3 regions of the Enterococcus sp. S86.2 genome follow, and region 2 is predicted to be linked to each of the others. Evidence: predicted binding sites of a transcription regulator. Region 2 holds the regulator's gene; each other region holds the start of a gene.
The links. The regulator NrdR, encoded in region 2, represses ribonucleotide reductase genes. The targets are predictions, from matches to a motif close to ACACNATATATNGTGT.
Positions count from the first base shown of each region.

Region 1: AC6R0T_RS11005 (deoxynucleoside kinase) is a predicted target of NrdR. The motif match lies at 1,357-1,372, and genes of this name have one in related genera.
Region 3: nrdH (glutaredoxin-like protein NrdH) is a predicted target of NrdR. The motif match lies at 1,128-1,143, and genes of this name have one in related genera.

Region 1 covers NZ_CM206813.1:2,317,118-2,319,392, reverse strand. The annotation lists gene mvaD (diphosphomevalonate decarboxylase) at 1-120, opposite strand, end outside; gene mvk (mevalonate kinase) at 113-1,048, opposite strand; gene AC6R0T_RS11005 (deoxynucleoside kinase) at 1,433-2,092, shown strand; gene AC6R0T_RS11000 (magnesium transporter CorA family protein) at 2,181-2,275, shown strand, end outside.
Region 2 covers NZ_CM206813.1:1,651,396-1,653,670, reverse strand. The annotation lists gene coaE (dephospho-CoA kinase) at 1-535, shown strand, start outside; gene nrdR (transcriptional regulator NrdR) at 853-1,329, shown strand; gene AC6R0T_RS07690 (DnaD domain protein) at 1,349-2,275, shown strand, end outside.
Region 3 covers NZ_CM206813.1:2,113,316-2,115,590, forward strand. The annotation lists gene feoB (ferrous iron transport protein B) at 1-406, opposite strand, end outside; partial or broken gene AC6R0T_RS10010 (FeoA family protein) at 408-877, opposite strand; gene nrdH (glutaredoxin-like protein NrdH) at 1,209-1,433, shown strand; gene nrdE (class 1b ribonucleoside-diphosphate reductase subunit alpha) at 1,620-2,275, shown strand, end outside.

The DNA of each region.
Region 1 (2,275 bases), 670 kb from region 2:
AAAAGCATCTAAAGTTAATGAGAGACTGTTGTTCATGGGAATAATTAATTCTTCATTGGCTTTGCCCCAGTATTTGATTAAGGCGATATTGGTGTGTGCCCGGGCACTTCCTTTAAGCATATTGATAAACTCCTAATTCTTGAATCCAAGTTGCTTTGGCACCTTGGTTAGTTAAAGCGGTCGTAATTTTTTTGGCGGTACTGTAATCTGAAGCTAGGGCGATCATGCAGCCACCCTTACCACCACCAGTTAGTTTAGCGCCTAGTGCACCATTTTGATTGGCCACCATAATTAAATTATCCAATGTTTGATCGCTTACTTGTAGGGCGGCTAAATTTTTTTGGGCAGCATTCATTAGTTCTCCCAGATACGCGGCTTGATTATTTAAAATAGCCTTTTTAGCTTTTAAAGTTAAGTCTCCTAGCTCATTAATTAAATGACCAGTAGTCTTATTATCTTGTTCAAAACGTTGCGCTACTGCTTTAACAGTTTGGCGGGTTTTGCCTTTAACACCGGTATCTGCCACAATTAAAAAGCCACTGATGTTGATAGGAAAAGTCTCAAAAGCTGCGCCTTTTTGAAATAAAATCGGTTCATCACCGGCTGTGGCTGCAGCATCAATGCCACTTGGATTCCCATGGGAAATTTTCTCAGCATAATTTACATAGGTTAATAAAAGCTCATGGCTTAGGGGTAAATTTTGCCAATCAAAAAATGCCCGGGTAATGGCTACCGCAACAGCAGCGCTTGATCCCATTCCTCTTTCAGCGGGAATGGTACTAGAAATTGTAATTTGTACTGGTGGCGTAGAAAAGTCATGACGCAATTGGTGAATGAGTGTTTTAATATTTTCCAGACTTTTTGGTGCCTTCGCTAAGGGACCGACAAAATAACCCGAACGTAATACGTCGTAAATGTGGTCGGTTATTTCAGCTGTGACATGGGTCGGTTGGAAAGGAAAAGCGATGGCGGGTTTTCCATAGACAACAGAATGTTCCCCCATCAAAATAATTTTTCCATTGGCATTACCTTCACCACTGGATTTCATGCAAATGCCTCATTTCTTTTTATATTTAAATAAAACAAAATATGTACTGCTTGTCCATTCTACTAAAAATTAAGCGAATCGTTAAGGGTTTATGAAAAATTTCAACGCTTTTCAATTTTTTCTTAAGAGATTTTTTTAACTTCTTTTTTTAAAATCATTGCATTTATAAAGGTAAACTATAGAAAGCTATTTTTTTGTCAGTCAAATAATTTTTTTCACTCAGGTGGCTTGTTCTAATTTTTAAGCCATATTGGTAGCGGATTTTATCAAAATAGTACCTGTTTTTGTGAGTACTTTCTTATTTGACGCAACAAGATGTTGTGGGGTATAGTGTGTCAGGTAGAGAAAAAACACAATATTTAGTGATAGGTGAGTTGGAGGTCCATGAGTGTGATTGTATTAGCAGGTACCATTGGCGCAGGTAAATCAAGTTTAACAGAAATGATTGCCAATCATTTAAACAGCGAAGCATTTTATGAATCAGTTGATGATAATGAAGTATTGCCCTTATTTTATCAAGATCCCAATAAATATGCTTTTTTATTGCAAATTTACTTTTTGAATAAACGATTTGATAGTATAAAAAAAGCATTGCAACACGAAGACAATGTTTTGGATCGTTCGATCTATGAAGATTCTTTATTATTTCATTTAAATGCTGATTTGGGTCGGGCAACTGCCACAGAAGTACAAGTGTACGATGAATTGTTGGCCAATATGATGCAAGAATTGCCATTTGCCGCTCAAAAAAAGCATCCTGATTTATTGGTTCACATCAAAGTGTCCTTTGAAACGATGTTAGCGCGAATTAAAAAACGTGGTCGCGAGTTTGAACAATTGGAATATGATCCAAGTCTTTACGATTATTATCAAGAATTAAATCGTCGTTATGATGCGTGGTTTGAAAACTATCACGAGAGTCCCAAATTACAAATTGATGGCGATCTGTTGAATTTCGTGGAAGATGAAGTAGCGGCAAAAGAAGTTATCCAACTGATTGATGACAAGTTGGCAGAAATTCGCCAATTAGAATTTATCGGCTAAAAAGTAAAACGCTGGAATCCAGGCTTATGAATAGGGATTCCAGCGTTTTTTGTTATAATTGAAGATAGAAAATCAAATGAGGTGGAATATGGAACATAAAAGAGAATTTAATCAAGGCGCCTCTTATTGGGTCCAAGTCGATAATCACAGTGTCACCACTTTAAGTGAATTACAAGAAAAGTA
Region 2 (2,275 bases):
AGAAAAGGGCTTTCCCGTGGTCGACGGGGATGTCGTAGCGAGAAAGATTGTTGCCCCTGGGCAACCTGCACTGGCAGAAATCGCAGCTACTTTTGGTTTAGAGATGATACAAGCTGACGGAAAACTAAATCGCAAAAAATTAGGGGCGCTCATCTTTCAAGATGACAAGAAACGACAACAACTTGATAAATTAATGAATCCTTATTTGCGGCAGCAAATTAAAGCTGAGATTGTAGCTGGTAAAAAGATAAGTCCATTAGTCGTGGCAGATATCCCTTTGATGTATGAAGGTCATTACGATCATTACATGGATGAAGTTGCCGTAGTTTATGTGGACTTTTTAGAGCAAAAAAAAAGATTGATGGCCCGCGATTTGATTGATGAAAAAACAGCAGAAGTTAAGATAAAAAGCCAAATGCCGCTAATCGAAAAAAAGAAATTAGCCGATACCGTTTTTGATAATACCGGCAGTAAAGCAAAAACAGTTCAGCAAGTATTAAATTGGTTAGCTGTTCATTTCAAAAATGAATCATGAGTTTTTATAATGAATAAGTCTGAAAGCTTTGGGATAAATAATCCTGAAGCTTTTTTGCTAGAAAAAGTAAGATTGCCACAAAAAATAGATCAGTTTACAAAGATGAGCCCATAAAGCTTTTTTTATCACACATTCTATGCACCAACGTTTTTTAATAAATTGTCAGGCGTTAATTTGGCACTGAAATGTGATAGTTTTTTAAATTATTCATTCAAAAGCAGACAAACACAGTCTTTTCTTAGGTACAAGACAATACAACACAATTTTTTTCTGTTATAATATAAGCAAAATTCCTAGAAATTAAATGAGGTGAGAAGATGCGTTGTCCCAAATGTCACCATAATAGTTCCCGAGTTGTTGATAGTCGTCAAACCGATGATGGGCGTACGATTCGAAGAAGAAGAGAATGTGAAAACTGCGGCTTTCGTTTTACGACCTTTGAAAAAATAGAAGCAGCACCTTTATTGGTTATCAAGAAAAATGGTGAACGAGAAGAATTCAACCGTGAAAAAATTTTACGTGGGTTAATCCGTTCGGCAGAAAAACGGCCTGTTGCAATGGAGCAAATGGAGCAAATCGTGGATCATGTGGAAAATCGTGTCCGCTCTTTAGGTGAAAATGAAGTATCGACGACTTTAATTGGTGAATATGTGATGGAGGATTTAGTGGATGTGGATGAAATCGCCTATATTCGCTTTGCCAGTGTTTATCGTCAGTTCAAAGATATGTCGGTTTTCTTAAAAGAATTACAAGATATTGTCGCCAAAGCAAATGGCAAGGACACAACAGAATAAAATTGGAGGCTGCATTTTTTTGGAATATGCCTATGAAGCCAACTTACAACCAAAAGCAATTTATGAAGTGAAAAAAAGTTTGCCCTTAACTCGTGACGCAGAGAAGTCTTTAGTTAATTTGTATCAGCCGATTATTGGGGCCGATGCGCTAGCTTTATATTTTTGCTTATTACAAGATTTTGAAGATACACAAGAAAATTATACCCATTTGGAGTTGCTCAATGCCTTAGATATGGGATTATCAGCACTGAAGGCAGCCAAAAAACGCCTAGAAGGTATCGGATTGTTAAAAACTTACTACAGGGAACAACCCGAAGTTCGTTTTTTATATGTCTTAATGGAGCCGTTAACTCCTCAAGACTTTTTGGCAGATGAATTAATGTCTTTTTTACTTGTAGTAAAAGTAGGGCAAAATAAGTTTCGACAATTAAATCGACGCTTTAAGCCGGAAAGTGTCAATACGGCTGGTTATCAAGATGTAACGACAAAGTTTGGTTCGGTATATAGTTTTTCTCAAAATGAATACCAAGCCAATCAACCAGTTATTGAAGCGGTCGTAAAAAAGGCACCGCAGGATGTGGCGCAGTTACCGCTAGCTGAAAATCAGTTGAACTGGACTTTATTACGAGATTTAGCTACCAAAAAATTTATTAATCCAACCCAAATAACAGACACCTTAAAAGATAGTCTTACGCTATATCATGAGATGTTTGGTTACGATGAACTGCAATTGACAAATTTAATGGCTGAAGCTGTATCTTTAACCGATGGCACAATTGATGTACGAAAATTAAAAAACGTCGTTTATAAACAAAGTCAAGATCTTTTACCGGAAAAAAAAGCAGTTGTCTTAAATTACGACAGCGACACACAACTTCGCCGCAAAAATACGCTATTGGCTCAAGGCTTTACTGAAGCTGATTGGTATCGGATTTTAGACAGCGAG
Region 3 (2,275 bases), 460 kb from region 2:
AGCCATAAGCTAATTTGTCCAGGTTAATGGTTTTGCCGCTTTTTCTGATGAGATCCATCATATTCAATCCTAAAACAACAGGAATACCTGTTTCCATAAGCTGCGTCGTTAGATATAAATTACGTTCCAAATTAGTCGCATCAACAATATTGATGATCGTATTAGGTGAACCTGTTAATAAATAATCTCTGGCAACAATTTCTTCTGGAGTATAAGGAGATAAAGAATAAATCCCAGGCAAATCTTGAATGGTAATATTTTTTTGTTTCTTTAATGTACCGGATTTACGCTCAACAGTAACCCCCGGCCAATTTCCCACGGATTGCATGGAACCTGTTAATTGGTTAAATGTACTTGTTTTCCCACTATTGGGATTCCCCGCTAAAGCAAATTGCAAGTTTTCCATACTATCCCTCCTTTTTTAACTCCACTAAAATATACTCTGCTTCACTTTTTCTTAAAGATAATTCATAGCCACGCAAATTAATTTCAATGGGATCGCCTAATGGTGCTAATTTACGGACCGTTATCACAACATTTTTAGTCAAGCCCATATCCATTAAGCGGCGTTTGACCGCACCTTCGCCAAATATTTTAATAACTTTGCCTTTATCTCCTACTGCTAATTGATCTAAAGATAAGACTTCTTCTTTTTTGCAGCTGGCTCGACGATAATTGCTTCTAATAAACTCTGGTCTAAAGCTAGGCGCGCATTTTGAACTAGGACAATTCCGTCTTGACCTTTACTTTTTAACAACACAACATGACTGCCTGGCAACAATCCTAAGTTTTGTAAATGCTTTTGAACTTCTGCTTGCGCTGTTACTTCTTTCACAACAAAGGTTTGATTGGGTGCAACTTCTGCTAATTTTTTCATGAATACTCCTTTACTGACAGGAATCAATTGCGACTGATAATTATTCTCATTTAGAATAAGGTCTACCGCTAGCAAAGTCAATCAAATTTAAAATATTGTAATATTTTTCACATATTAATAATTATTCTAATTTAGAACTAGACCATTTTCTATTCTCATCATGAAAATAGAAAAGAAAACTTGTCCTTCTGCTATCTTTTCAACTTGTCTACCCCGAAACCACAATGTATAGTGTGTTTATTATTACAAAACACAATATCTAGTGTTTTTCGTTTGACTTTTAGTTTTACTTCTCTATACTGAGAATATAAAGAATTAAGGGGGCATTATCATGACGATTACATTATTTTCAAAAAACAACTGCATGCAATGTAAAATGACAAAACGCTTTTTAACTGAGAATCATGTCAGTTTTAAAGAAGTTAACATAGATGAAGAGCCAAACGCATTGAACTTTCTAAAAGAACAAGGTTTCAAAAGTGTGCCGGTAACAACTGCTGGTGAAACAACAATCATCGGTTTTAGACCGGACCAATTACGTAGTCTTGCTTCTTAAACGCATTTAACCGAGGTTGTATCCTAGACAAAATAGCAGCAGTCTAACTGGCAGATTTTATTTTACAAATAGTGGAAAATTATTTTTACCAGTTATACAAGCGTATTTTGCAATTTACGGGGACACCTCCTTTTTTTCGCATTTTTTTATTTTTTAGAGCTTAAAAAAAAGAAAGTTGGTCCTTCCATGAGTTTAAAAGAGTTAAAAGATGTTAGTTACTACAAACTAAATAACGAAATCAATCGCCCTGTTAATGGTCAAATTCCATTAAACAAAGATCAAGAAGCTCTGCAAGCTTTTTTCAAGGAAAATGTGTTACCAAATACCAAGCAATTCGCTACATTTAATGAAAAACTGGAATATCTTGTAGCGCAAGATTATTTGGAAGCAGAGTTTCTAACACATTATTCTGCTGCATTTCTTACAAAATTATACGACTTTTTATTAGCCCAAAACTTCACCTTCAAATCGTTTATGGCAGCCTATAAATTTTATTCGCAATATGCCTTAAAAACCAATGATGGTGCTTTTTATTTAGAAAATTACGAGGATCGTGTCGCAATTAACGCCTTGTATTTTGCTGCGGGCGATGAAGAGTTGGCGTTAACTTTAGCCGATGAAATGATTCATCAACGTTATCAACCCGCAACGCCTTCTTTTTTGAACGCAGGACGCAAACGCCGAGGAGAATTAGTGTCTTGTTTTCTAATTCAAATTACCGATGATATGAATTCAATCGGCCGCGGCTTAAATTCTGCATTGCAACTTTCTCGAATTGGCGGAGGAGTCGGGATTACATTATCCAACTTGCGGGAAGCCGGAGCGCCAATTAAAGGCTATGA